Linked DNA regions of Asticcacaulis excentricus CB 48. The protein of the gene in region 1 binds, or shares a complex with, the protein of each later gene. Links are inferred from orthologs where the notes say so. Each region holds a gene or a part of one and is shown in the gene's direction. Other genes may lie near its edges.

Region 1 (14,667 bases):
CGCTTGTTTGAGCTTCAGGAAACGACCTCACTAACGGACCTGGTCAATGGTTTGAACGCTCTGGGTGTCAGCCCGCGCGATATGATCTCCATTCTGCAAACCATCAAGGCTTCCGGGGCCTTACAAGCCGACATCGAGGTTATGTAATCCGATGAGCGCTATGGACACCAATCTCTCTACCACTTTGGACTTCAAACCCCTGTCCGTGTCTGCGACCAAGGCGCGCGATCCGAAGGCCGTCGGCACGGACTTCGAAAACATGGTCATTTCGCAACTGCTAAAGCCCATGTTTGAAGGCCTGACCACAGACGGCATGTTCGGGGGCGGCGAAGGTGAAGAGGCTTTTCGTTCCGTCTATCTCGACGCCCTGGCCGGTCAGGTGGTAAAATCCGGCGGGGTCGGTATTTCCGCTCAGGTTCAGAAACAACTGCTTGCCCTACAGGAGGCGCACTCATGAGCATTTCCGCCCGCGACGCCGATGACTATGCCGCGCAGCTTCTGGTTCTCACCGAGCGCCTGACCGAACGCCTGACCGATGAAACCGAGGCGCTCGAGGCGCACCGTCCACTCGATATCCGCGAGTCGGTCGAAGAAACGCGCAGCCTGTCGGCTCTTTATCGTCAGGAAAGCGCCCGCCTCAAGGCCGATCCGTCGCGCCTTACAGGAGTGAGCTCTGCACACAAGCAAAGCCTGCGCAAGGCAACCGAAGCCTTTGTGGCCATATCGGAGCGCCATGCCCGTGCCGTCGAGGCCGCCAAGACGATCTCCGAAGGCCTGATGAAGGCCATAGCCGACTCATTGAACGAAACGCGCAAACCCAGCCTGACCTACGGCCCGGGTGCCTCTATCAGGGATCGTGCACCTCAGTCACTGAACTACGGCTTGAAGGCGTAAAATTCAGAAACCGGTGTCATTTCTTCGTTGTAGCTTAAGCATGTGTTCACAAGGATACGCTACCAATGGTGGCGACTGTCGGGAAACGAACCATGTCTGCACGCCTTGTCACGCGCCTTCGTCACTATGTTTCGCATAAAAACGGCAACACAACGCTAGCCTTTGCCCTGTCCTTGGTGGCCGTTGCGGGAGCTGTTGGCGGCGCTGTCGATATGCACGCGGCCTATTCCGTGAGAGCGCAATTACAAGACGCCATGGACGCCTCTGTGCTCGGCGGGCTTCGTCAGGAACAGGTGCAACGCAGTGACGTAGCGACGCGCATATTCAAATCGAACCTGCCCGCCTCGATGAGCGTAACCCCCAAATACGTCACGGACGAGACCACGCTGACAGGCACTGCCGTATATGACAGCCCTACAGTCCTGCTGGGTCTGCTGGGTATTTCCAGCTTAAAGATCAACGTCACCGCCACAGCCATCGGCAAGGCCAGCAGCCAGGGCCCCTGTATTCAGGTGCTTGATCCGTCGGGCAGTCAAGCGCTGTTGGTCAATTCCGGCGCCAAAATAACCGCGCCCAACTGCGAAATTCAGGTGCGCTCCAAAGGCAATCCGGCTGCCATCTTCAATTCGGGCTCCAGCCTGAACTTCAAGAAGGTGTGCATCGAAGGCAGTACTGTCATTCGTAACTCGACCACGGTTGATCGCCTGAGCCTATCGTGCCCCACCGTTGCCGATCAGTGGGCTGCGCTTATCCCGACCGTGGCCAGTACGCCGTGCACGGTGTCGAATGGCAACTATAACACCAGCAACGTCAGCCTCACCCCGGGTGTCTATTGCGGCTGGTTCAACTTCAACAATTCGTCGGCTACGGTCAGCTTTGCTCCCGGCCTGTACGTCATCCGCAGCGGCGGCTGGAACGTCAATGGCGGGACGTGGACGGGCAAGGGCGTGACCTTCTATTTCGAAGACACCTCGAAAATCCAGTTCAACTCCGGCATTTCCGCCGACCTGACCGCGCCCGACACGGGCACATACAAAAATCTGCTGTTCTTTGAGAAGCCGGGTCTGAGCAATACCGACTTTATCTTCAACAACGCCGTAGCCAACCATATGGACGGCGTGATCTGGCTTCCCAGCCGCAACGTCACTTTTAATGCGCAATCAAAAATGAGCAGCGACAAGCTGTCGATGGTGATGAACCGGCTGATCCTGAACAATACAACCTGGAACCTTGAACCCATTACCGCCTCTTCCGGTAGCGGTGGGGCTCTGACCAACATACGCCTATTGAAATAACGGAATGATTCCTGATAGATCCTTCGGCTCAGGCCGCCATTGAGGCGGCGGATTACTCCTGCGGAGTGTGTCTTTGCGGGTCTTCGCGACTGCGATTTACCCTTTGCCAGTATTCGGTGTTGCCCTGTTTGCTTTGTAGCGACGCTGGAATGCATTGTCGGTGATCTGCTCGTCCCAATAGGGCTGATCTCCGGGTTTGATCGAAAGGTGGCGGTTTTTCCCCTCGCCGCGCGCCGGACAGTCTGGCGGCAAGATGCTGCCCTCCACCAAGGCTCGGCGACAGGCCTGTACGTGTCGCAAAGTAGCTCCCAAGGCCTCACTCGACACCGCATCAGCCGCTTCGGGCGGCGGCTCTCCCCTGACCGTAGTCCGTAGCGCGACCTCTAGGGACACGGCCTTCGAGGTTTCCTGACGATTAGGTGTCTTTCGCTTCCGGAACACCGGCCTTTCGGGCCCAGGCCCCTTACGCTTGAGCACAGGGAGCGCAAAGCCTATCTCGGAAATTACGGGGTCCTAGGCCTTGGTTTGCTCGCGCCGTGACACCAGGAACAACAGAGCCAGCACCAAATGCGCCGCGACGACGATCAGCGCCGCTAGCCCCACGTGCCGCCATTGAATGATGTGATGAGCGATACATTCAGACCTTTACGAGGCGGGCCACGGTCGCAGTTTTTACAAAAGCGTTCGCAAAACGTTCTTGCGCCCCCTCCGCAAATCAGGCAGTGAACCCGCAAACCTCTGCTGACACTTTTTCGACGCCGCCATTATACCTATATGGTGGAATTGCCTCCCCGGATGGATATGCGTAATGGCCGATAGCGGACACGACAAGGATATGCTGATGAGCAGCTCAAACCTGATGCAGGGCTTCATCAAGGTGCGCGGCGCGCGCGAGCATAATCTCAAGGGCGTAGATGTTGATATCCCGCGCGGCAAACTCGTGGTGCTGACCGGCCTGTCGGGATCGGGCAAGTCGTCACTTGCCTTCGACACGATCTATGCAGAGGGGCAGCGGCGGTACGTCGAGTCGCTGTCGGCCTATGCCCGGCAATTCCTCGAGCTAATGTCCAAGCCCGATGTGGATTTGATCGAGGGCCTATCGCCGGCTATTTCCATCGAGCAGAAAACGACGTCCAAAAATCCCCGTTCGACCGTCGGCACGGTGACGGAAATCCACGACTATATGCGCCTTCTTTGGGCGCGCACCGGCGTCCCCTATTCCCCCGCCACTGGCCTGCCCATTGAGAGCCAGACCATTTCGCAGATGGTCGATAAGATCATGGCCTTGCCCGAAGGGACGCGTCTGCTGCTGCTGGCCCCTTTCGTGCGCGGGCGCAAAGGCGAGTACAAGAAAGAAATCGCCGATCTTCAGCGTCAGGGCTTTCAGCGTCTGAAAATCAATGGCCAATATTACGCCATCGAAGACGCCCCTAAGCTCGACAAGAAGTACAAGCACGATATTGACGTCGTGGTGGACCGCGTGGTGGTCAAAAGCGGCCTGATGCAGCGTCTGGCTGACAGTCTGGAAACGGCGCTTCGGCTGGCCGACGGTCTTGCCATTGCCGAATATGCCGATATCGCCGAAGGAGAAACGGAGCCGAAGCGCCTGATTTTCTCGGAAAAATTCGCCTGCCCGGTCTCCGGCTTTACCATTGCCGAGATCGAACCGCGCCTGTTCTCGTTCAACAATCCATTCGGGGCCTGCCCGACCTGCGATGGGCTTGGAGTCAAACTGACTTTCGACCGCTCGTTGATTGTGCCCGATGAGTCGTTGAGCCTCAAGGATGGAGCCATTGCGCCGTGGGCGAAGGGCCCCTCGCCCCTTTACGCGCAGACGCTTGAGGCCTTGTCCGGCCATTACGACTTCAAAATGGACACCAAATGGCGCGCTTTGACGCCGGAAGCGCAGGACGTCATACTGCTGGGATCTGGCTCGGAAAAGATCAAGTTCGTCTATCAAGACGGCTCGCGCCGCTACGACGTGACCAAGCCGTTTGAAGGCGTCATCCCCAACATGGAACGCCGCTACCGCGAAACCGACTCGTCGTGGGTGCGCGAAGACCTCAGCCGCTATCAGGCCGAAACCCCGTGCGAGGCCTGCGGCGGAAAGCGTCTCAAACCCGAAGCCTTGGCCGTCAAGGTCAATGCGAAAGACATCGCAGAAATCTCCGGTCTGTCGATCAAGAAGGCGCACGACTGGTTCGCCGACCTGCAAAACCATCTGAGCGAAAAACAGATGGATATTGCGCGGCGCGTCCTGAAAGAAATCCTTGACCGCCTAAACTTCCTCAATGCGGTGGGGCTCGACTATCTCAACCTGTCGCGCAATTCCGGCACCTTGTCCGGCGGCGAAAGCCAACGCATCCGTCTGGCGTCACAGATCGGTTCCGGCCTGACCGGCGTGCTCTATGTGCTGGATGAACCCTCCATCGGCCTGCATCAGCGCGACAATGACCGTCTGCTCGACAGCCTAAAAGGGCTGCGCGATCTGGGCAATTCGGTGTTGGTGGTCGAACACGACGAAGACGCCATCCTCACCGCCGACTATGTGATCGACATGGGCCCCGCCGCTGGTGTGCACGGCGGGCAGGTGGTGGCCGAAGGCACGCCCGAAGATATCAAGTCGAATCCCAACTCGCTGACTGGGCAATACCTTACGGGGAAGCGGGAAATTCCCCTCTTTTTCTCTAAGGATACAGACAATGAGCGCCGTCCCATCAACAAGAAAAAGATGCTCAAGGTTATCGGGGCGCGCGGCAACAATCTGAAAAACGTCACCGGAGAAATCCCGGTAGGAGTGATGACCTGCATCACCGGTGTATCTGGCGGGGGCAAATCGACCTTTACGCTCGAAACCCTACACAAGGCGGCGGCGCGGCGGCTGAACAACGCTTCGGCCAATCCTGCCGCTCATGATAAGATTGAGGGGCTTGAGTTTTTCGACAAGGTGGTAGAGATCGACCAGTCGCCTATCGGCCGTACACCTCGCTCCAACCCCGCCACTTATACCGGGGCCTTCGGGCCGATCCGCGACTGGTACGCCGGCCTTCCGGAATCTAAGGCGCGCGGCTATGGGCCGGGCCGCTTCTCCTTCAACGTCAAGGGTGGGCGCTGCGAAGCCTGTCAGGGCGACGGCGTCATCAAAATCGAGATGCACTTCCTGCCGGACGTCTATGTCACATGCGACGTTTGCAAGGGTAAGCGCTATAATCGCGAGACTCTGGAGATCGTTTTCAAGGGCCATTCCATCGCCGATGTGCTGGACATGACGGTCGAGGAAGGCGCCGAAGCCTTCAAGGCAGTGCCTTCCATCCGCGACAAGCTGGAGACGCTAAAGCGCGTCGGGCTGGGCTATATCAAGATCGGCCAGCAGGCGACCACCCTGTCGGGCGGCGAGGCGCAGCGCGTAAAGTTGTCGAAAGAGCTGTCGAAGCGCGCCACGGGCAAGACCTTGTATATTCTCGATGAGCCAACCACGGGCCTGCACTTCGAAGATACACGAAAGCTGCTGGAGGTGCTTCACGAATTGACCGACCACGGCAACACCACCATTGTGATCGAACACAATCTGGACGTCATCAAAACGGCTGACTGGTTGCTCGACTTTGGCCCGGAAGGCGGCGACGGTGGCGGTGAGATCGTGGCCTATGGCAGCCCGGAAAAGGTGGCAGACAATCCGAAGTCGTGGACCGGCAAATACCTGAAAGACATTCTAGCCCGGCATACGGCGCGGAAATGACACTGCATTAGCCGAGAAAGTCCCAAAAAGTATAGCCAGTCACCCCGGCTTGCTCTTCAGAGCTTTTGTGCTTTTCGTAGCAAATCGGCTTCACATCCGCTGAAAGTGAACACTGCGTTAACCCTGTTGCGGCATTGAATCGAACATCGTCACTCTCGATTCGAGTTCCCCATGCGCCGCTCTGTTTTGCTTTTTACGGTTGCTGCCTTCGCCCTGATGAGCGTGGGCTTGTCTGCTTGCAGCAAATCTAAGGCGGAGCACGGCGATCCTCATGCCGAAGCCACGGGCGATCATGGGGGCGGGGACCACGGCGGTGATGGTCACGGTGCAGCCAAAGGCGACGTCACTCACTGGAGCTATGAAGGGGATGACGGCCCGGCGCACTGGGGCGATCTGAGCACTGAGAACAAGGCCTGCAAGACCGGCCCCCGTCAGTCACCTATCAATCTCAGCGGCGTGGCGGCCCCCAAATCGGTGAATCTGACGCTCGACTATACCTCGTCCCCGGCCAAGATCCAGAACCTGGGGCACGCCATTCAGGTCTCCCCCACCGATGGCGGCGGCGTAGTGATGGACGGCGTGCGCTATAAGCTGGTGCAGTTCCACTTCCACACCCCGTCCGAACACACCATCGACGGTCACCGCGCGGCCATCGAAACCCACTTTGTTCATAAGAATGACAAGGGCGACCTTCTGGTCATCGGTGTCCTATCGGATGTCGGCGTGGCTGATCCGATGCTGGCCCCCATCTGGACGTGGTTGCCGACGGATCCGGGCCCGGCGGCCCTGATACCCGACCTACTGGTAAATGCGCGCGATTTGATGCCCGCAACTGAAGAATTCTATGCCTATTCCGGTTCGCTCACCACACCGCCATGCACGGAAAAAGTCACCTGGCTGGTCTATGCCTCGCCGCTATCGATTTCACCGGAACAGGTAGACGCCTATCAGCGACTGACCGGGCCGAATGCCCGCCCCATTCAGCAGCCACAAGGCCGCGACATCTTGCACCTTGTCGGAAGTTGATCAGGTGTTCGGCGTATTTTTCAACGTTTGGTAAGCCGCGGCGACCGCTCCAATCATGATCGCCGTGGTAAGGGGCGCAATCACCCCATTGACCGCCAAATAAACCCCCGTCAACGGTTCCATGAGATTGGCCAGCTGCGAAACGTCTGGTTGTGGCACGTCTTCGACCGAGGCGACATCACGCCCCGTAACCAGCACCGCCAGCGCCATATAGACGGTCTGCGCCAGCATACTAACCACAAGCGCCATCAGAAATGCTACGGCAAAGCCGCCCAGCAGGGACCAGAAACGTCCCTGTGTCAGTTTCAAGGAACCCGTCAGATTGAAATGGCCCTCATCGAAGCTCTGCACGCTGACCATAGACAGCCGCACCATAAGCCAGATGTTGAAAATCATGGCAGCAATGGCCGTCAGCACACCAACCACCGGAGCGACTGCTTGAGACACCGCACCGACGAGAAGCGATAGTAGGCCACCCAGTATGGCCAGAACGACCGTAATTAGAAGCGTCACGACGATAATGACCACAGCCAAGACAAAGGATAGCGCCATCTGACGCACCTCATCAGCCCCCAGACGCAGAAAGCCGAACTGGGGCGAATGTCCGCCAAGCACAGCCCGATAGACAGCGCAGGTGATAATCGCCGAAAATACAAGGGTGACCATCAGAGCTAGAACATAGGCCGGTCCCAGACGCACGAGCAGCTCAGCTGCCTTTTCCGGCTCGTTCGGCACCTGCCCCTGAATCAGAGCGTTCCATTCCGGCCCGGCCACCGACATCAAAAGCGCCGTCGAAAGGATTAACGCCACCAGCAGAACCGCGCCCCACCACGCAATTAGGATGGGCCGCTCACGGATGATACGGAAGCCTTCAAAGGCAAAATCAACGGACGAGGCCATGCACGGAACCGGGGAAAGAGAACGACCTATCCCTTAGCGCGAAGTGCGCTGATTTGCCTATAGGCGGAAGCCAAAAAAGAGATGCTGAGCGGCATGAAGACGCCGACGCCAAGAGCCAGATTGATCACACCCCCTAGTGGCAGGCCGGCAACGACCACAATTGGCGGCATCAGGCTGCTGAGGACGATAAACGGTAACAGGATATAGCCGTAACCGAGGCCCAGCTTGACGGTCTGACCCGACGATAGGCTAAGGGCATTGAGCGACACCAGCCGATGTTCGGCCACCGTAGCGGCGCGGTGTAGCCACAGCTTTACGGTCAGGATGCTAAGCGTCAGAAGAACGGCGATGATCGCAATGCCGACCACGACCCCTTGCGGTTGGGCGCCTTCGATTAGGGTGCGCAGCAAAGCCTGCGGCGTGCGAAAGCTATCTTCGGGCAAGCCCGCCGCCCCCATAAACAGAGCCAGCACCACGGCGCCCGCGATAAACACGATCGACCAGAACAGCAAAACCAGCGCGCTCGCCCCCAGCAAGCGACGTTCGGCCCGGCCGAACTGCAAGCCGCCAAAACCCAGACCTTCGGCCGCGGCAAAACGCTCTCCAAACAGCGCGACGCGGTATAGAGCCCCCGCTGCCGCTGTATGCGCAATCACACCGACCACAATAAGGCCACGCCGCAGCCACACATCAAGGTGCGGTAGATGCCCCAGCAGCAGGATAACAAATAGAACACCCAGAACCGGGCCTGCCTTACGCCACAAAAGCGGCAGGCTCTGCCCGGCCATCTTCAGCGCACCGATCAGATGAAAGGCCGTGCCGAAACTCATCGTCGAAATCCCCAAAAGCCCGATAACCCGCAGCGTTAACCCTAAGCAGGGGACACTGTTAAACAAATCCTTTCCCTTTAAAAGGGCAAAGACAACCTCCCTTATGTTTTTCATCGAGACCGTGACATCGCCATACGATCTCATTATATGACCCGCATGACAGTCCAACCCGTACACATCATTGGCGGCGGCCTCGCCGGTTCCGAAGCCGCCTGGCAACTGGCTCAGGCCGGCATCCCCGTCATTATCCACGAAATGCGCGGCATCAAGCCGACCGACGCACACCAGACCGATGGCCTCGCCGAACTGGTTTGCTCCAACTCGTTCCGCTCCGACGACTGGGAATATAATGCGGTGGGCCTACTGCACGCCGAGATGCGCCGCGGCAACTCATTGATCATGGCCTGCGCCGATAAGCATCAGGTGCCCGCCGGCGGCGCGCTGGCTGTGGACCGCGAAGGCTTCTCTCAGGCCGTCACCGCCGCGCTGGCGGCGCATCCGCTGGTGACGCTCCTGCGCGAGGAGGTCACCTCACTGAAGGACAAGGACTGGAGTAACGTCATCTGCGCCACGGGTCCGCTGACCTCAGAATCCCTATCCGAAGTCATTCTGGAACTGACCGGCGAAGGCCATCTCAGCTTCTTTGACGCCATCGCACCCATTGTCCACGCCGAAAGCATCGACATGTCGATTGCCTGGCGGCAGTCGCGCTATGACAAGGAAGGCCCCGGCGGCGATGCGGCGGCCTATATCAACTGCCCCATGACAAAGGACCAGTACGAAGCCTTTGTCGATGCCTTGCTGATCGGTCCCAAGACCGATTTCAAGGAATGGGAGCACGTCCCCTATTTCGACGGCTGCCTGCCTATCGAGGTGATGGCCGAACGGGGGCGAGAAACCCTGCGTTATGGTCCGATGAAGCCCGTGGGCCTAACCGACCCGAACAATCCGACCGTCAAACCGTACGCGATTGTTCAACTTCGGCAGGATAACGCTTTAGGAACCCTGTATAATCTCGTCGGTTTCCAGACCAAGCTAAAACACGGCGCTCAGGCCGAGGTCTTCCGCATGATCCCCGGCCTACAGAACGCGCAGTTCGCGCGTCTGGGTGGGCTGCACCGCAACACCTTTATCCAGTCGCCCAAGGTGCTAGGGGCCGACCTGCGGCTGAAACGGTTGATCGGGGAACGGTCCCTACGCTTTGCCGGTCAGATCACAGGCGTCGAAGGTTATGTCGAAAGCGCCGCTATGGGCCTTCTGGCCGGACTCTTCGCTGCCGCCGAAGCCAAGGGCAAAACCCTGCCGCCACCGCCGCCAACTACGGCACTGGGCGCCCTTATCGGGCATATTACAGGCGGACATCTGGCCGACGAAAAGGCGTCTTTCCAACCTATGAATATCAACTATGGACTGCTGCCGCCGATGGAGGCCCCGAAGTTCGACGAAGACGGCAAGAAGATCCCGGTCAAGGATCGCACCCGCGCCAAGAAACGCCAGATGAGCGTTCGGGCCTTGCATGATATCGAGACGTGGTTAAAAACAGAGGCGGTTCCGGCCTGAGTGCCGTCTGACGTGTGTGTGTGATGAAAGCCCTCGCCCCTCTTCTTGCCCTGACCGTTATGGGCCTAAGCGCCTGCGCCACGACCGAGACCCCGCCGATCGTACCGGTTCCCGTTGTTGTGCCCTCTTCCCTTCAACCGCAGCCCGTCCTTTTGTTCGACGTGCAGAAGGAAGGCCGCAAACTCTATACGCTGAACGACGAATTTCCCTATTGCGACAGGCTGACGGGAAAGGTGGTGGTGGTCCCCAAATGGTTCCGCACCGATTTTGCATCGGTGCCTTGGTTCGGGCAGTTCGCCGTCAATACGGACGGACCGACCATCCGCGCCGCCATTGTCCACGACTGGCTCTACGCAATCGGGGAACCGGGTAAGCGTCAGGACGCCGACGACATCTTCTATCGTGCCATGCGCAAATGGGGCGTCAGTGAGATAGAGGCCCGCATCGCCTACAATGCGGTGCGCACGGGTGGAGAAAAAGGCTATGGGCTGGCGTCTGACTGGGTGTTCGTCAATCCGGCCTTCCCTTCGGCGCGCTTCCCGGCTCCGTTCATCAAGCCGAAGACCGGCGTGATCATGACCCTGCCGCAGTGCAAGGGATTCGAAGAGATGGTAGCCAAAGGCTGGAAGGCCTATCCAATATACCCGACACCCACAGTGCCAACTGTATCACAACCGCCTAAAAAGAAACCTATGTTCGGCATTGGGTAAGGTTTCAGTTTAAGCCACAGATAGACAGGGATATGGCCGCAGCGCGGCCATCACGCGGATAAAAAACTCATATTAAAAGACATTTCAGTACTGGACATCCGTGTAGCGGCCGCAGGCGGCTATCCGTATGCATCCGTGGTCAAATCAAATCCGGCCCGTCGCAAACGTCCATAGCAATTTCAGACGCACCGACAGGGCACCGCGCACGCGCCCGTGCCATAGGTCTGCAGCCACCGCCGCGGGTAAGACCAACGGTAACAAGATTGACGGCACGCGCTTTAGTCCCTGGCGCGCCTCACGGTACAGATGACGGCCCTCTTCCGCGCCCGCTTCCTCGGCGTTCAAACGCCCCACCACCTTCAGTGTCGCAAGAGTCTGAAAGCGGGCCGGGATGCGCAGGCACGCCGCATCGGCAGTCGCATCCAGCACCTTCGCCGCCTGTACCAATATGACAGCCTGTCCCTGATCAGCCACGCTCAACGCATCGCGCAGTGACAAGCGGCCATCCAGTTGCAAGCGGTGCGGGTCAATGGCGTCGATTAACGCCTTCATATCAAGGGCATGGCGCTCGGCTACACCCGCCAGCGCTGCGCTCAGCGGATGGTAGCGCACCTTGCGCCTATCGCGGATTTCCTCAAGTGCCTCACCCCACCACGTGTAGCGGATATCCCCCAGCAGCGGTTCGGAGACGCGGGCCGGGACATCGCGAAGCACCTCGGCAAAGGCCAGCAGCGCTAGCACGTCGGCCCGCTTTTGCGCATCCTCAATAAACTGTGCGGCCAGACGCACGACCTCATCGCGCGGTACGGTTTCGTCTTCGGGTAAGATCGGCGAGTCGGACATGCCCTGCCCTTACCCTGCCGCACACCAAAAGCAACAAAAAACCGCCCTGCCAAACGGACAGAGCGGTCATTTGTCAGGCTGGCAGAACCCCTTACGGCTGCGGGGCCTTCTTGCCCTTGAAGCCGCCCACATCAACAACCTCGGCTTCGGCCGCGTTACGGTTGACACCCCATAACAGGATAACTGGGGCCGCGACATAGATCGACGAATAGGTGCCGATGATGATACCAAAGATCAGCGCCACCGAGAACGAGAACAGCGCCTCACCGCCCAGAACCGCCAGACCGGTCAACGCCATAACGGCCGTCACCCCGGTGATAATGGTCCGCGACAGGGTTTCGTTGATCGACAGGTCGATCACGTCCTTGAGCGGCATCTTTTTATACTTACGAAGGTTTTCACGGATGCGGTCAAACACAACCACGGTATCGTTCATCGAATAGCCGATGATGGTCAGAATGGCCGCGACGGCCGTCAGGGTAAATTCCAGCCGGAAGATAGCAAACAGGCCGAAAGTCAGGATAACGTCGTGCATCAGGCCGACGACCGCCCCCATGCCGAACTGCCATTCAAAGCGGAACCAGATATAGACCATCATCAGGCCGATGGCGAAAACCAGCGCCAGAATACCTCCGGTGAAGAGCTCACCCGATACCTTCGGGCCGACCACAGTGGCCGGTTTGAAGCTGGCGTCAGGGAACTGCGCTTTAATTGAGGTCTGTACACGATCCAACGCCGCCTGCGCGTTGGTGGTCGGCGACTCGAAGCGGATCATGGCGTCCTGACCCGACTGCCCGGCGCCCTGAACCTGCACGTCATGCAGGTCCAGCGTATCGAGCGTGCTGCGAAGCTTAGCGAGATCAATAGTGGATTTCTGCGACATCTCAAGGATAGTGCCGCCCTTGAAATCGACGCCGCAGTTCAGACCGCCACACGGCGGCGTAGCCGGCCAGATGGTGAAGAACAGCGAAGCGGCGACAAGAACCATGGAAATGATACCGGCCAGCTTAGAGAAGCGCACAAAGCCAAAATTCGTCTTTTGCGGCAGGATCTTGATCAGCGGCCACACGCCCTTCCCGTCCGCTGCCTGAATCGGCAGGGTCTTGGGGCGACGGGCATTATACCACCAGGCCAGCAGCAGTTGCGTCACCATGACGGCCGAGAAGACCGAGGTAATAACGCCCAGCGACAGGGTCCAGGCGAAGCCACGCACCGGCCCCGCCCCGAAGAAGAACATGATCGCCGCCGCACCGAGCGAGGTGAGGTTGGCGTCGATAATCGTTTCCATGGCCTTGGAGAAGCCGGCGTCCAGCGCACCGATCACATTGCGGCCGGCGCGAATTTCGTCGCGCATCCGCTCATAGATCAGCACGTTGGCGTCAACGGCCACAGCGAGGGTCAGGATCAGACCGGCAATACCCGGCAGGGTCAGGGTCGCCTGCGTCACCGACATACCGGCGATAATCAGGATCAGGTTGACGATCAGGGCGGCGATAGAGATGCCGCCGAACAGCCAGCCATAGGCCAGCAGCATGAAGATCAACACTGAAATAAAGGCGATAATGGTCGAAAGCTGACCCTTGGCCACCGAGTCGGCGCCAAGTTCAGCCGACACCACGCGCTGTTCTTCAATATTCAGCGGCGCGGTCAACGCCCCGCCGTTGAGCACATTGACCAGTTCCGAGGCTTCCTGAACTGTAAAGTTACCCGTTATCTGACCCGAACCACCAGTGATGGCGCTGATGATGCGCGGCGCGGAAACGACTTTGCCGTCGAGGATGATGGCAAACGGACGGCCGATATTTTGCGACGTAGCCTCGCCAAACTTGCGCGCGCCCTCCCCGTCAAACCGGAAGCCAATGGCTGGACGATTGCTCTGATCGGTATCGACAAAGGCCTTTGTAAGGTTTTCACCCGAAACAATCACACGCTTCTTGACGACCATTGACGGCGGCAGGGTCGGGTCCGAGGTCGGCAGAAGCTCGGAACCCGGCGGCACACGACCGGCCGCCACATCTGCAGGCGACGCCGACTCGTCCACCATCTGGAAGGTCAGCTTGGCGGTGGTACCGATCACGCGCTTGAGCTGCTCTGGGTCGCTTTCACCGGGGGCCTGCACAACGATGCGGTTGGTGCCCTGACGGATGATGGTCGGTTCGCGCGTTCCCAGATTATCGACGCGGCGACGCACAGTTTCAATTGACGCGTCCACGGCACCGGACGAAGCGGCGGCCTTGCCTTCTTTAGTGTAGGTCAGATGAATGACCTGATCGGCTTCCTTGGTGATGGCCACATCCCGCGCCGAAGGATTATTTACCAGCGGATTGGACAGCGGCGTCAGGGCGGTCACGGCCGCATCGACACGCCCGGCTTCGTTGATGCGCACACTGACCACATCGCCCTGAGCAGTAAGACTGCCGAAGGCAATCCCGGCGCTGCGCAGGCGGTCACGCGTTTCTTCGGTCAGGTTCTTGATCTTGTCCCGCGCCAAAGCCTCCGTATCAACTTCGAGCAGAAGGTGCGAACCCCCTTGCAGGTCGAGACCGAGATTTAGGCCGTTCTTGGGCAGGAAAGCATACTGGTCAAGGACCGTTTTCGGCAGAAGGTTGGGCAGGGAAAACCATATCCCCAGCAGGGTGACGAGCGTCACCAGGGTGATTTTCCAGCGGGACAATTGCATCATGATCGTTACGACCCTTTAGTTCCCGCTGCGAAAAGTTTGCAGGAACGGGTTGAATAAAAACACAAAAAGCCTGTCTGACGGATCAGACAGGCCCAAATGGACTGAACCCGATTAAGCGGCCTTGTCATTGGCCGGGGCGGGCTCGCCCTTAGTGCGGACTTCGGCAATCATCGACTTGACGACTGGC
Region 2 (15,307 bases), on another replicon or contig:
GCCTGAGTCAAGGGGTTGAAGATGCGGAAATAGGGGGCGGCATCGGCCCCGGACCCGGCTACCCATTGCCAGCTGGCCGTATTGCTGGCCGGGTCGGCATCGACCAGCGTGTCCCAGAACCACTGTTCCCCTTGCCGCCAGTCGATCAGCAGGTGCTTGGACAGGAACGAGGCGCAGACCATGCGCACGCGGTTGTGCATGAACCCCGTGCGCCAGAGTTGACGCATACCAGCATCGACCAGACTGTAGCCGGTTTCGCCGCGCTGCCATGCGCGCAAACCGGCCGGATCATCGCGCCAAGGCATGGCGTCGAAGGCGCTTTTGAAATTGACGCGGTCCAACTCCGGCTGGAGTTGCAGGATGTTGTAGCTGAAATCGCGCCAGGCCAGTTCGGCCCGGAATTTTTCCAGATCGTCGCTCAGGGCCGGATGAGCCGCAGCGTGCGCTTCGGCTTCATGAAGAACGCGGTGCGGGCTGATTTCGCCAAAGCGCAAATGCGGCGACAGGCGCGAGGTGATGTCGAGGTCGGGCCGGTCGCGGTCCGGCGCATAGCCTTTCAGCCCAGAGCGCAGGAAAGCTGACAAGCGCTGATGCGCGCCGTCTTCGCCCGGCGTCCACACATCGAAACCTTCAGACCAGTCGTGCCCCGATAGTGTCAGGGCGGGTTTGAGCCCCAGCGCGTCTATGTCCACACTCTCCGGCCATTCGGCGGGGGCGGGCCAAGGGGTTGCCAACGCTTTGCGGGCATGGCCTCTGGCCGCGCCGCGCGCCAGCAGAGCGCGGTAAAAGGGGGTAAAGACCTTGTACGGATTGCCGTCGCCCGTGCGAATCTGCGTCGGATCGGACAGAAGGTGCGTGTTGAAAATCTCGACCGGGATGCCCAACGCCTTGCTCAGTTGGGCATCGAAGGCGTCGATTTTCGGTTCGAAGGTGCGTGAGGCGATCAGTCGCGTCGCCGAAACCTGCCCGATCAGACGCTTTAACTGCGCCAGAGCGGACCCTTTGAGGACGATCAGTCGTGCTCCGCGCGCCCGCAAACTCTGATCCAGCGACCGGAGAGAGCGATCCAGCCACCATTTCGAGGCTGCGCCCAAAGGCCGTTGCGCCAGTTGTTCGTCGTAAATATAGACCGGCACAACGGGGCTACCGCTGTTGAGCGTGGCTTCCACGCCTTCATGATCTTGCAGTCGCAGATCGGAACGAAACCACAGGATCGTCGTTTGGGTCATCAATAGGGGCCTGTTTAAAACCGGGTTTACGTGCGGTCGGGCGGGTTCGATCAATCCGATGACTATTGACCGGATCGGGGGAGGCGACTAAGCCAGAATAATCTAGCACCCAGAGTTCCTTTATGTCCTCACCGCCGAAACTGAGCGCGTGTATTATCACCAAGAATGAAGCCGATCGTCTCGCCAATTGCCTGCGGGCGATTGAGGGGCTGGTCGATGAGATGGTGGTGGTCGATTCCGGCTCCACGGACGGCACGCCGGACATGGCGCGTCAGATGGGGGCGAAGGTCTTCCACAATGACTGGGTGGGGTACGGGCCGCAAAAACGCTTCTCCGAAGACTGCGCCAGCCACGACTGGATACTCAATCTGGACGCCGATGAGGTGGTGACGCCGCATCTTTATCAGGAAATCAAGGCCCTGATGGCCAGGGGCCCTGACCTGCCGGCCTATCGGTTCAAGCTGCGCAATGTCTATCCGGGTAAGGATAAGCCGCGTTTGTGGGCCGACTATCACAACTATGTGCGCCTCTATGACCGGCGCAAGGTGCGTTTCCGGGACTCGCTGGTGCATGACACGGTGGACACCAGGGACGAGCCCGTAGGGCAGCTACACGGGTCGGCGACGCACTTTTCGGCGCGCTCCTATGCGCATATTCGCCAGAAGCTCGACTCCTACACCAATCTTCAGGCCAAGGCGTTGAAAAAGCCCGCCTGGGCGATTTGGGCGCGTCTGCCGTTCGAATATCCGTTCGTGTTCACGCGCTATTTTCTGTTCCGTTGCCACTTCACCGGCGGCTGGGACGGGGTTCTGTCGAGCCATCTGGCCGCCGAAGCTCGCGTGAAACGCCTGTTAAAAATTCTCAAGGCTCAAAAAGAGCTTAAAGCAAAATCTTAAGGCATCGGATTACATGTCTTCCGTTAAACCTTCCTTCTGGCAAGATATGGCCTGGCGCTTTGAAGCGCTGATGTACGACCTGTTTGTCGGGATCGTGCGCGCCCTGCCGGTCGATACAGCTTCGGACATGGGGGCGTGGCTGCTCAAAACCATCGGTCCCGTTACTCCGACCCAAAAACTGGTTCGTCAGAACCTCGACCTTGCCTTTCCGGACAAGGATGAGGCGTGGAAGGCGAACGTCGCCCGCGCTCAGTGGGACAATCTGGGGCGCACCTTTGCCGAATTCGCCATTATGGACCGCATCCGCATCGCCAATGGGCGCGTTGAGGTGGTCAATATGGAGCGCCTGAAGGCCATAGCCGAGAGCCAAACCCCTGTGGTCTTCATCTCCGGGCACTTTGCCAACTGGGAGATTATGCCCTCAACCATCGTCGATGCCGGGGTCGAGTGTCAGATGACCTATCGCGCTGCCAATAACCCTTATGTGGATGAACGCATCAAGGCCGGACGGATGCGTTATGGCGTGCGTCTGTTCGCGCCGAAGGGCGGCGACGGGGCCAAGGAATTGCTGATCGCTATGGGCAAGGGCGAATCGGTCGCCCTGATGAACGATCAGAAGTTCAATCGCGGGGTTGCCACGCCCTTTTTCGGGCGCAGCGTCGATACAGCGCCCGGCCCGACGCGGCTGGCTATGCGCTTCGGCACGGTGTTGCAGCCGATGACGGTCGAGCGCCTGCACAAAGCGCGCTTCCGAGTGATCGTCCATGAAACGATTGAGGTGGATGACACGGGTCATAAGGCCGCCGACATCGACACCACCGTGGCCAAGGTTTCGGCCTTTATCGAAGAGGTGGTGCGTGCGCGGCCGGAAGAGTGGTTCTGGGTGCATAAGCGCTGGCCCAATGACGCCTATAAACCGGGCACGCCCAAAGCCCCTTAACGTGGGCTCATAATATGTGAAGCGCGCAGCGCTTGCCTGAGACGGCGCTCGGTATCATGATGTCCCTCTTAAGGAACCACGTCGCCTGCCGCATGTCCGATAAGCCCAAGCTCTCCCTTACCCATCGACGCCTGCTGATCGCCGGGGTCTCCCTTCTGGGGGGGCTGTTTGTGGTCATGGTCGGGGCGTTGTGGGGTGATGACATCATGCGGCACAATCTCGACCCCAAGGTGCCGTTTCAGACCTACGCGCCGCCAGCAGCTCCCGATTATCGCAAGGTGAGCGGGTGGTATCTTAATCCGGCGCTTAACGGGTTGGAGGTGCGTCGCAACCGTAATCCTCAGAAGGTCGATGTCTTCTTCATCCACGGCACTACCTTCAATGGGGGTAAAGACTGGGTGGGGCCGATTGATGATCCCACTTCCAGTGCCGAGGTGATACGCAGTCAACTGCCCAACTACGCCGGACCGTTCAATGCGGTCGGCTATGTGTATGCGCCGCGCTATCGTCAGGCCAGCCTCTACAGCCAGTTGACACAACGCGAAGACGCGCGTGAGGCGCGGCAATTCGCCTATGGGGATGTTGAGGCCGCTTTTGACGCCTTTCTGGCCCAGCGCCGTAATGGCAGCGGCTTTATCATTGTGGGGCTTGAGCAGGGGGCGTTTCTGGGGCAGAGGCTGCTCAAAGAGCGGATTTTGACCGATGAGGCGCTAAAGTCGGCGCTGGTGGCCGTCTATTTTCTCGAAGCCCTGACGCCTGCCGCTGATTTTCAGGTGGGACAAGCGGTCCCGGCCTGTCAACAGCGCACCCAATATGGCTGCGCCGTCGCCTATCTGAGCGTCGATAATGGCCGTCCTGACCGCGCCTTACAGGCGCAGCGTCGAGCGATGGAGTGGAGCCAGACCAGTATTATGGAGCCGCTGGATGGCAAGGCCCTGTGCGTCAATCCGCTGACCGGCGGAGTGACGGACAAGGAGATCGAGGCGCGCCACAGTCTGGGTGCGGCCAATGCGACGGGGCTGGAATGGGGGACGACGCCGGCTCTGATGCCGCGCAAGGTCAGTGCGCGCTGCCGCGGTGATATCCTCTATGTGTCGCGACCGTCGGGCCCGTCTTTCGACGTTGACGGATCGTGGGCAGATAGTAAAAAAGTACGTCCGTACAATCTGTTCTATGCCGATCTTCAAGCGGATTCGCAAGCGCGCTGGCTCGCTTGGCGCGGGGCACGCCGGGATTAATCCACCTTATCCGCCGCATCGGGTCGCCAGTCGAACAGGTGGCGCAGGACTTCCAGAGCCTGCCGACGCTGCGGCGGGAACTGCGCCTCGTGCTGAAGAATATACTGCGCCTCCCGTGACGCCGTGGCGATCAGGTCGGCGTGCGCCACCGGATCAACAAAGCGATAGGCGGGGAAACCTGACTGCCGCGCGCCCAGCACATCGCCTTCCCCACGCAGTTTCCAGTCCATTTCGGCGATCTCAAACCCGTCTTCCGTCGTGCGCAGCAGTTCAAGACGCGCCTTGGCCGCCTGTCCCAGCGGCATGTCATAGAGAAGAATGCAGGCGCTTTTGGCCGAACCCCGCCCGACGCGGCCGCGCAACTGATGCAATTGTGCCAAACCGAAGCGTTCGGCCTGTTCGATAATGATGATCGAGGCATTGGGCACGTCGATGCCGACTTCGACCACGGTCGTCGCGCATAGTAGCGGCAGTTCGCCGGAAGCAAAGCGCGCCACCACGTCTTCCTTTTCGGCCGAGGGCAATCGTCCGTGCACTAGCCCGACCTCACGCCCCAGCGCCTCCTGAAGTGACTCGTGACGGGCTTCGACCGCGATCAGGTCGGACTCGGCGCTTTCTTCGACCAGCGGGCAGATCCAGTAGGCCTGCGAACCGGCGGCTATGGCTGATTTCAGCCGGTCGAATACCTCCGACAAACGCGCACGCGGGATGACGGCTGTATGGATAGGTTGTCGGCCGGCGGGCTTTTCATCGAGCACGCTGAGGTCGGATTCGCCATATTGGGTGAGCGCCAGTGTGCGCGGAATGGGCGTTGCCGACATGGACAGGTAGTGGACGCTTTCGCCCTTCAGGAACAGGCGTTGCCGCTGCCCCACGCCGAAGCGATGCTGCTCGTCGATGACGCAAAATTGCAGGCTTTTGAACGCCACGCCTTCCTGAAACACCGCATGGGTGCCGAAGATCATTGTCGTTTCACCTGACGCAACGGCGGCGCGCTTGGCTTCGCGCTCCTTACCCTTGTCGCGTCCGGTCATCAGGACGGCAGAAATGCCCATATCGCTCAGGATGGGCAGGGATTTTTCGTAATGCTGGCGCGCCAGAATTTCAGTCGGCGCCATCATGACGCTCTGATGCCCGGCTTCGGCGACGTCGATCATGGCCATAAGCACCACCAAGGTCTTGCCCGACCCCACATCGCCCTGGATCAGGCGGTTCATGCGTTCGCCGGAACGCAGATCGCCCCGAATATCGCTCAGGGCGCGCGTCTGCGCCCCCGTAAGGGCAAAGGGCAGGGTGGACAGCGCCTTATCCGCCCAGACGTGACGGTCGATGATCAGGGCCGGGGTGGCCTGACGGTGCTGCTTGCGCGCCTTCATGGCCAGTTGATGGGCCAGCGCTTCATCATAGGCCAGCCGTTTGCGCGCCGTGGCATCGGGCAGCAGATCGGCTTCACTCACAGGCGCGTGGGCGGCGCGTAACGCATCCGAAAAACCGGAAATTTTTAGCCGCCCCAGCGTCTCATTATCCAGCCATTCCGGCAGGTCAGGCACCCGGTGCAGGGCCGCTTCGACGAAACGCCGCATCAGGCGCGGCGAAACGGCTGACGTAGCCGGGTAGACGGTTTCAAACAGGGGGATAGTGTCCTGTTTGTCGAGCGGCACCACATAGTCCGGGTGGTTCATCTGAAGCGACGCGCCAAAACTTTCGACCTTGCCGCTGATCCAGCGGGTTTCCCCGACCGGGTGTTGCTGCTCAAAACCACGGATCGCGTGGAAATAGGTCAGTTGCATCTGACCGCTATCGTCAAAGACAGTGATGCGCTGCGGCCCCTTGCCGGCGCTTTTCTGATAGCTACCGATGGTAACGCATAGGGTCTGAACCTGCCCGACGCGGGCCTCAGCGATGCGGCTTACGGGCCGAAAAATCAACTGGCTAGGCAGGGTGAACAGCAGGTCACGCACATAGGGCCCGACGTGACGGATCAGATGCGGCGCAATTTTCGGCCCGACCCCTTTCAGGCCGGTCAAAGACGTGTAATAGGGGAACAAAATTTCCGGACGCATAGGCTCTTTCAAGCACCAAACCGTATGAAAGAGAAGGGCGATTGCGCTCCATAGACGGGAAAACCATGACTGACACCGCTGACGATCTCCATCAGGCCCGCCTGCGCAAGCTGTGGTTCCGCGCTTCGCGGCGCGGTTTCAAGGAGGCTGACATCATTCTGGGGCACTTTGCCGAGGAATACCTGCCCACCATGACCGCCGAACAGCTCGATATTTTCGAAGCCTTGCTCGAAGCACCGGATCAGGATCTTTACGGCTGGATCATCGAACGCGACCCTGTGCCGCCAGAGCATAAATCCGAAATCATGAGCCAGCTCAATCAGTATTATAAGATAGCTTACACAAAGCTTCAGCAATAGATGTCTGATATTTCCCGCATTACTGCCGCTGCGACCCGCCTGTCCCTGACCGGGTGTCCGCCGGGTTACGACAGTCTGGTGGCCTCGGACCTGACGCGCGCCGAGGGGCTGGCGCTGTTCGTGGCACGCGATCACGGCCGCATGAACGCTATCGCCGAAGAACTGGCCTTCTATGCGCCGGAACTGGACGTGATTCGTTTCCCGGCCTGGGACTGCCTGCCTTATGACCGGGTGAGCCCGACGACGGGCCTGATTGCCCAGCGCATGAGCGGCCTGACGCGGCTTCAGGCCCTGAACGGCAAACCGGCAAAGCCTGTGCTGATCCTCACCACATCGGCCTCCTTGTCGCAGAAGGTGCCGCCGCGCGACGCCATGCGCGGAAGTCTGTTGTCGCTCAAACCCGGTCAGAGCATCGAAACGGGCGAGCTTGAGGCCTATTTTTCACGCAACGGCTATAACCGCGTCTCGACCGTTTCCGAGCGCGGTGAATTTGCCGTGCGCGGGGGCATTATCGACGTCTTTTCGCCCAGTCAGGATGAGCCGGTGCGGCTCGACTTCTTCGGCGATCAACTGGAATCCATCCGCACCTTCGATCCGGAAACGCAGCGCTCGCTGAAACAGATTGCCGCGATTGACTTTATGGCGGTGAGCGAAATCCTGCTGGATGAAAAGAGCATCAGCCGCTTCCGTCAGGGCTATCTGGAAAACTTCGGCGCGCCCGGCGATGACCCCATCTATGCGGCGGTGTCTGCCGGCATCCGTCGGCAAGGCGTCGAAACCCTGCTGCCTCTGTTTTATGAGCGCCTCGACAGCGTGTTCGACTATCTGCCGTCGCAGACCCTGATCCTTCTGGACGGTCTGGCTGAACAGGCCTTTGGCGAATGGCGCGACTCCGTGCTCGATGCCTATGAATCGCGCAAAGGCTCGGGCGATGCCCGCGTCATGGCCAAAGGGGCCGTCAAGCTGGACAGCGGCTATCGCGCCCTGCCGCCCGATCGCCTCTATCTCGATGATAGCGAATGGCAGAGCGGGCTGCAAAAGGGCCGCGTGCGTCAATTCGAGACCTTTCAGCGCGATGATGCCTCGGCCATTGATCTGGGCGCACGTCCGGGCCGCAGCTTCGCGCCGGAACGCCATCAGGACAGCGTCAACCTCTTTACCGCCGTGACCGACCACGCCAAGCTCCTGTCGAAGGCCGGTAAGCGGGTCCTGTTCGCCTCGTGGACCGAAGGCTCATCTGATCGTCTGGGGGCCATGCTCTCCGATCACGGGCTCGACAAGACGCGATTAGCCAAAGACTATGCCGATGCGCTGAGCTTCGGGGTTGCCGGCACCAAGGCCAAGCCTATCCAGCGCGCCATTCTGCCGCTCGATCAGGGGTTTGAGACCGAGACCCTGGCGGTCATTTCGGAAACCGACATCTTAGGTGATAGATTAGCCCGTCCGCGTAAACGTCGGCGTGCTAATAATTTTCTTGCCGAAGCATCATCCCTGTCTCAGGGCGATCTGGTCGTGCATATCGAGCACGGCATTGGCCGTTATGAGGGCCTGAAGACGCTGAGCGTCAACGACGCCCCGCACGCCTGCCTCGAGCTTCAATATGCCGCGGATGCCAAGCTCTACCTGCCGGTCGAAAATATCGACCTGCTGACGCGGTACGGGGCTGATTCTGACACGACGCAACTGGACCGTCTGGGCTCGGCGAGCTGGCAGGCGCGTAAAGCCAAGGCCAAGGAAAAGCTGCGTGAGATGGCCGATGGCCTGATCCAGCTGGCCGCCGCGCGTGCCCTTAAGGTGGGTCAGCAAATCGACCCGCCGTCCGGGCTTTATGACGAATTCTGCGCGCAGTTCCCTTACGAAGAAACCGAGGACCAGCTCAACGCCATCCACGATGTCCTCGACGACTTGTCGAAGGGGCATCCGATGGATCGTCTCATCTGCGGCGACGTCGGCTTTGGCAAGACCGAGGTGGCGTTGCGCGCGGCCTTTGTGGTGGCTATGTCGGGTCAGCAGGTGGCCATTATCTGCCCGACGACGCTTCTGGCGCGCCAGCATTTCAAGACCTTCAGCCAACGCTTTCAGGGCTGGCCGATCCGCGTCCGTCATCTGTCGCGCATGGTGACGCGTAAGGAGGCGGATGAGACCCGCGACGGCCTGAAAAGCGGCGAGGTTGAGGTGGTGATCGGTACGCACGCCCTGCTGTCTGAGCAGGTCGGGTTCAAGGATCTGGGCCTTGTTATTGTCGATGAGGAGCAGCATTTCGGCGTCAAGCATAAGGAAAAGCTCAAGGCCTTCCGTGCCGATGTGCATATGCTGACCCTGTCGGCGACGCCGATCCCACGTACTTTGCAGATGGCCCTTTCCGGAATTCGGGAAATGTCCATCATCGCCACGCCGCCCGTGGACCGTCTGGCGGTACGCACCTACGTCCTGCCTTTCGACGCCGTCAGCATACGCGAAGCGCTTCTGCGCGAGAAATATCGCGGCGGGCAGGCCTATTACGTGGTGCCGCGCCTGAAAGACCTGCCGGACCTCGAACGCTTCCTGCGTGAGCAGGTGCCGGAGGTGAAGTTCATCGTCGGCCACGGTCAGATGACTCCGACCCAGCTCGAAGAGGTGATGACTGCCTTCTATGACGGTCAGTACGACGTGCTGCTGGCGACCACCATTGTCGAGTCCGGACTGGACGTGCCGACCGCCAATACGCTTATCGTGCACCGCGCCGACATGTTTGGTCTGGCGCAGCTGTATCAGATCCGCGGGCGTGTCGGGCGTTCCAAAACGCGCGCCTTCGCCTACCTAACAACCCAACCGCATCAAATCTTAAGTGAAGCTTCAGAAAAGCGACTGAAGGTCTTGCAATCGCTGGATAATCTGGGGGCTGGGTTCCAGCTGGCCAGCCACGATCTGGATATCCGGGGCGGCGGCAATCTGCTGGGTAATGAGCAGTCCGGTCATATCCGTGAAATCGGCGTCGAGCTGTATCAGCAGATGCTGGAAGACGCCGTCAATGAGTTGCGCAGCCGCGCCGATGAGCCCGCTACCGATAATCGGGGCTGGTCGCCACAGATCAATGCCGGCGCTGCGGTCATGATCCCGGAGGACTATATTCCGGACCTTAATATCCGCCTGTCGTTGTATCGCCGTGTGTCGGAAGCCGAAAAGCGCGAGGATCGAGAAGCGCTGGCCGCCGAACTGATCGACCGCTTTGGGCCCATTCCGGAAGAGGCCGAACAACTGCTGAAGGTAGTGGGGATCAAGGGCCTGTGTCGTGAAGCCAATGTGGCGAAGTTTGATGTCGGTCCAAAGGGCGCGGTCATCAGCTTCCGTAATGATCAGTTCAGCAATCCGGTGGGGCTGATTGGCCTCATTCAGGCGCATCCGCGGGATTGGAAACTGCGTCCGGATCAGAAGCTGCTCGTGCGGGGCGAATGGCCAGAAGCGGCCGGGCGTCTGGCCGCGGCAGAAAAGATCATGACGCGACTGGCGGCGATAGCGGCCGGTTAGAGCGCTTTCCGAAAAGCGCGTTAAATCAAAAATTTAGAGCGTGATTTCGATTCAATTTTGAACGAAATCCGCTCTAAATCGCCTGATCCATATCTCCGGAAGAGGGTCGAATCTGTTGAGCGGCGCGCGTTAAGGCTTCGGCCACGGGTTCCCCGTCGATCAGTTCGGCCACGCCGACATCGAATTCGACCACAAAGGGCGAACGACCGTTCCCGGATTCAAACGCCGTGCAGCTAATGACGGCTCCGATCCGCTCTCCGACAAGGCGCGCAGCGGCTTCGGGCGTGGCGGGCAGGGCGAGGGCAAACACCTCTTCCGACAAACGCCCGGCCGTGTCTTCGGCGCGGACCAGCCGTGAGATCATCGAACCGATCTGAGGCATGGCGCGCTCAAGCGATTTGCGCATCCGCGCCTGTGCAATTTCCGGATTCTCAGAAATTTTAAGCACGCAAACGCTCAGAGGGCGGTTGCGCTGGCTGGAGGCCTTGGCCAGTCGCGCCAGATGGGCGGCAAACAGGTCGCGCGTAAACAGCCCCGTGCCCTTGTCCATGTACGGGCTGTGGTTGACGGCTTCCAGCGCCTGCCGCGTATTGCTCTGGCGACGATAGGCGCGGGCCAGACGCAGCACGCGGTCAGCGATTTCGGCTTCGTTGGCACCCGGCGCGGAGACGTCGTTGACGCCACGCAGGAAGGCATCGCCCAGGTCGAGATCAACGGATTTTTGCAAACGCAGGAATACCGGCGTGTGGTAGAGCCGGGTATTACGCCGCATACCCGATGCGATCGACAGGGCCTCCGCGACCGACTCCCGGCCCCATAGGACGACCGCGTCGAACGTCTTATCATGAAGATAATCAAAGGCTGAGTAGCTGGTGAAGGCTGCATAGAGGTCCACACCCCGCGCGCGTAGGGTATGGCTAAGGGCTAGGAAATCCGGGTCCGCCGGTCCTACCGAAAGTATGGCCAGTGGCTTGTCATCGTCGCGCGACGGTATGTTCAGCCCCAGCGCATTCAACGTATCGCGCCGCAACTCGTATTCTTCTTCGGCGACATTGGCGCGCACCATGTGTTCAAGGCCGAGGAGGATCTGCTGCGGGTAGGCGTCGCGGTCATAGACCATATCCCAGCCTTCGGGGATGTCATATTGACCCGTGTGGGTCACCTGCACAATGGGCAGGCGGCGTGGCGCGCAGGCTTCGCGCAACTGGGTCACAAGCTTCGCCGAACATTCCGGATGGGCCGCATCGACCAGAACCGCCTCGATCTGAAGATCACCGATACAGGCCAGTGCGGCATCGGCGCGATAGGCCGTAATGGTGCGCCAGCCCAGCCGGTCAAGCTCGGCCCCCAGCCGCTCAGGCCATTGCTGATCCTTTGCCAGCAGCAAGACGCGCGCCTGAATATTCAACTCAAACTCCCTGAAACACAGGCCCTGACACGCAGGATATCCGGCCGCCAGACAAGCGGTAGAAAAGGCCTAAACGATTCGTCTCGCCAAAAGGTAAACGCGCCGGAAAGGTTTAGCGGCGGACGATGAAACGCCGGTGGGTGTCTTCGGCTTCGGAGGCAATCAGGAGAAATCCGTTCTGCTGGCAGAAGTGCGGCACATCGATCTGCGCCATAGGGTCGTCGGCCAGCAGTGTAATAACCGCACCGGGTTGTTCAGCCAGAGCCTTTCGCAGGCGCAGGGTCGGTACCGGGCACCGGTGGCCGCGCGCGTCGATCAGCAGGGAAGGCGGCTCGGTTGGGGTCATGGAGGTACGGGCGGTCTCAAAAATGCCTTTTCAGCACCGAATGTTTGGTCAATGCCGTCGAATCCGCGCAAATGCAAGCGAGATAGAGGAGTCGCCCTATGCGTTGGCTGATCTTTGTGTTGTCGCTGATGGTCGTGACCCCCGGCGCGCGGGCGCAGGTATCGTCCGAACCTGATTTCTTTGCCCGCGTTCGTATGGCCGGGTTCGAAGCGCCGGTGGAGGTGCGCCGCACGGGGGTGAAAATGCGGGTGGACATGTTGAGCGGCGGGGTATCGCAGACCTATATTGCCGACCGCGACAAGGGGGTTCTGATCCACCTGACGGCAGCGGGCGGCAAACGTATCGCGCTGCTGTTTCCCTTAAGCCGAGAAGCGGCCCTGTTGCCGCTTCCGCTTGATCTGGCGACGCTGGAATCGCGCGCGACGGTGCGTCCGGTGGGCTCAAGCCTGATGGCCGGGCAACCGTGCCGCACGCTGGAATTCAGCGGCTACCTCAATCAGTCGGGCATGGCCTGCGCCAATAGTGACGGAATTCTGATGCAGATGACGCAGAAGGGGCGCAATGTGCCGCTGTTTCAGGTGGTGGCCTACGCCAGGGGCGCTCAGGACGCCAAGTGGTTTGTCATTCCGCCGGATTACCAGACGGCGGTTTTGCCGGGTCTGGGCGGCGCGACGGCCCCTACGGGCCCTATGACCAATCCCGTAAAACCGTAGAAAAGACCGGGGATTATCCCGGCCTTTTCATTAGATACATTAGGAGGCTTTGAGCTTTTTGATCCGCTCAGCGTGCTGCCGGACCAGGCCTTGCGTCGAAGTGTCGGTATTGAAAACGCTGTACCAACCCTGCGGCTCGTGCGGCGGATCACCGACATAGGCGGTTTCGCCACGCAGCATCCAGTAGTCCTTATGCAGAGCGCGGCCCGCACCGCCCCAGGCCCAGAAGTTTGAGCCCGACACCGGCCCGCCGGTTTTCACGGCGTCTTCGACCGCCTTATAGATCATACCATAAAACTTGTCTTTCCAGACGGTTGGCGTGCCCGGCTCATACTTCACGTCATCTCTGGGGAAGCCGAATTCTTCGAAGACCAGCGGCTTGTTCATGGCCGTCGCGATGCGGATATGGTCATCGATATATTTTTGCACCTTGGCGGCGCCAGCATCGAAGGTGCCGGGCAGGTCCTTGCCGTCGACCCAGCTCCAGTTTTGTGGCCAGATGTGCGCCGTCAGGTAGTCGATCTCCTTATGCGCGTTGATCAGGAACGTTTCATTGCCAACCACGCCCATGAGGCCTTCGTGGCCCAGCGACACCAGATGATGCGGCGCCAGCGAACGGATCAGTTTGGCGGTCGAAGAAATCCAAGCCAGATAGGCTGGCATGTGGTGCGCGGCGATTTCAGGCCCACCACCGGGACGCGGCTCATTGCTGAGCTGCCAGGCCATGATGGTGGCGTCATCGCGATACGGTTTTTTGGTCAGCGAATTGGTGCGCTTGAGCAGGAACTGCACATAGTCGTGGTACATCGCCACGGCCTTTGCGTTGGCATAGAAGCGCGAGCTGACATCGGCAAATTCCGGCCACGGATGGGCGGGATCGCCATTATTGATATAGTGCCCGGTCGTGTAGTCGAGATAGGCCATCATGCCGCCTGACCATTCCCAGAAGTTGGTCAGGTAAAGCACAGCCTTCATGCCGCGCTTGTGCATTTCGACTAGCAGGTAATCCAGCCCGACCAGCAGGTCTTCGTTGTATTTGCCGTTTTCGCGCGTGCGGAAGGCCGGATCGAGCGAGTTTTTCAGCGGCGACAACTCAGACGAGGCCAGAACGCGTAGATTAGTGACGCCCAGCGCTTTAAGATCGTCCAGTTCCTTCTGAAGACGCGTACGGTCACCAAAGGCGGCGTCGGCCCCCAGATAGGCCCCGTACCAGATATTGGCCCCAACGAAGCGATAGGTTTCGCCTTTGAGTTTGAAATGCGGGCCCTGAACGGTGACAAAATCACCGACCGGTGTGGCGGCGGAGGCATGGCTAACCATGGTCAGAGCGCCGAGGCTAAGCGAGGCCAGCAGGGCGCTGCGGCGGGAAAGGGACGCGGGCATGGGAATCCTTCCTGTTTGTTTTTGGTGGGACGCAACTTAACCTGTAATAATTATTTTTGAAATATTTAATCGATGAAGCGGCGTTTTTCGATTGCGGCTGGGGATTTATCCCCATAGGCTCTTGGCAAGCGCAGGCGGTCACGATAGAAGCACACTCCGCTCAAGGCAAGGACAGGTGGCCGAGTGGTTTAAGGCAGCGGTCTTGAAAACCGCCGTAGGTGGAAGCCTACCGTGGGTTCGAATCCCACCCTGTCCGCCATCACACACAAAGACCGGCCCCAAAAGGGCCGGTCTTTGTGTGTGATCGACGGGGGTGGGGACTTGAACCCACGGGGAGATGGGGTTCGTAAACCGGAGCGAAGCGTAGGTTCGGCGGAGCGCAGCGGAGCCAATCCCACCCTGCCCGCCCGTGCGTCTGGCACCTTGCCCCTTCGCCATATGCGGCATACCCTCTCGCGAATAAAAAGAGGACGCCCCCATGATCGCCACCGTTCTGACCGCGCTGGTTGCGCTGATCCATATCTATATTCTTATCCTTGAGATGTTCCTATGGCAGAAACCGGCGGGGCTGAAAGCCTTGGGGCTCAGCCGCGAATTTGCGGAGCAGACAAAGACTTTGGCGGCCAATCAGGGGCTTTATAACGGGTTTCTGGCGGCCGGTCTGATCTATGGGTTGATGCCGGGGCCGCACGCGCTGGCCTTCAAGGTCTTCTTTCTGATCTGCGTGGTGGTGGCCGGGGTCTATGGCGCGGCGACGGCCAGCCGCAAGATTCTGTTTATTCAGGCGCTTCCGGCAGCGCTGGCCCTGATCGCTCTGGGGCTTAATCTGTAAGGCGATTAACCAAGCCTTTTCCATTTCTTTTTACCCTGTTTGGGCACAGAATGTGTTGACCGGGGCGTCCCATGTCCACCCAATTGAACCTGATTGCGAAAAGATCAGTGCAAATGCTTGTTCTGGCAAGCATCTGGCTTCTGGCCGCCTGTGCGGGTGGGCCGAAGCTGAGCACGCGCGACGAGCCGGAAGTGGTGAAGAACGGGCAGTATCGCGCCGCCAACTTACGGCCCTATAAGGTGCGCGGCGACACCTATAGCCCCTATGTGCCCGATATTGGCGACACGCTTACAGGCACGGCAAGCTGGTACGGCCACGAGTCGGGCAGTCTGACGGCGACAGGGGAACACTTTGATCCGAATGCCCTGTCGGCGGCGCACAAGACCTGGCCGC

Evidence for each region.
Region 2: the proteins of uvrA (region 1) and mfd are in contact, whole or in part, in a crystal structure (PDB 4DFC), measured with the Escherichia coli proteins. The link is inferred for Asticcacaulis excentricus CB 48 from one-to-one orthologs.

The regions. Positions count from the first base shown.
Region 1 is NC_014816.1:1,306,996-1,321,662, reverse strand. What follows is about bases 2,680-6,128. They hold uvrA (excinuclease ABC subunit UvrA), read left to right. Parts: upstream 2,680-3,048; coding sequence 3,049-5,928; downstream 5,929-6,128. Other genes in these bases: ASTEX_RS06185 (carbonic anhydrase), read left to right, coding at 6,100-6,128. Also shown: ASTEX_RS06210 (flagellar basal body P-ring protein FlgI), read left to right, coding at 1-147; ASTEX_RS06205 (rod-binding protein), read left to right, coding at 161-457; ASTEX_RS06200 (hypothetical protein), read left to right, coding at 454-894; ASTEX_RS06195 (pilus assembly protein TadG-related protein), read left to right, coding at 987-2,189; more of ASTEX_RS06185, read left to right, coding at 6,129-6,954; ASTEX_RS06180 (hypothetical protein), read right to left, coding at 6,955-7,854; ASTEX_RS06175 (hypothetical protein), read right to left, coding at 7,881-8,684; methylenetetrahydrofolate--tRNA-(uracil(54)-C(5))-methyltransferase (FADH(2)-oxidizing) TrmFO, read left to right, coding at 8,832-10,244; ASTEX_RS06165 (DUF1353 domain-containing protein), read left to right, coding at 10,268-10,954; ASTEX_RS06160 (squalene/phytoene synthase family protein), read right to left, coding at 11,099-11,797; protein translocase subunit SecD, read right to left, coding at 11,889-14,480; preprotein translocase subunit YajC, read right to left, coding at 14,592-14,667. UniProt on the Escherichia coli protein: The UvrABC repair system catalyzes the recognition and processing of DNA lesions. UvrA is an ATPase and a DNA-binding protein. A damage recognition complex composed of 2 UvrA and 2 UvrB subunits scans DNA for abnormalities.
Region 2 is NC_014817.1:561,709-577,015, reverse strand. What follows is about bases 6,344-10,432. They hold mfd (transcription-repair coupling factor), read left to right. Parts: upstream 6,344-6,725; coding sequence 6,726-10,232; downstream 10,233-10,432. Other genes in these bases: ASTEX_RS14320 (diguanylate cyclase domain-containing protein), read right to left, coding at 10,306-10,432; ASTEX_RS14330 (FAD assembly factor SdhE), read left to right, coding at 6,432-6,725; recG (ATP-dependent DNA helicase RecG), read right to left, coding at 6,344-6,366. Also shown: ASTEX_RS14355 (cryptochrome/photolyase family protein), read right to left, coding at 1-1,229; ASTEX_RS14350 (glycosyltransferase family 2 protein), read left to right, coding at 1,352-2,125; ASTEX_RS14345 (lysophospholipid acyltransferase family protein), read left to right, coding at 2,139-3,065; ASTEX_RS14340 (DUF3089 domain-containing protein), read left to right, coding at 3,122-4,303; more of recG, read right to left, coding at 4,300-6,343; more of ASTEX_RS14320, read right to left, coding at 10,433-11,640; ASTEX_RS14315 (sulfurtransferase TusA family protein), read right to left, coding at 11,753-11,986; ASTEX_RS14310 (hypothetical protein), read left to right, coding at 12,085-12,699; ASTEX_RS14305 (glycoside hydrolase 5 family protein), read right to left, coding at 12,739-14,082; ASTEX_RS14295 (DUF1304 domain-containing protein), read left to right, coding at 14,561-14,914; ASTEX_RS14290 (septal ring lytic transglycosylase RlpA family protein), read left to right, coding at 15,028-15,307. UniProt on the Escherichia coli protein: Couples transcription and DNA repair by recognizing RNA polymerase (RNAP) stalled at DNA lesions. Mediates ATP-dependent release of RNAP and its truncated transcript from the DNA, and recruitment of nucleotide excision repair machinery to the damaged site.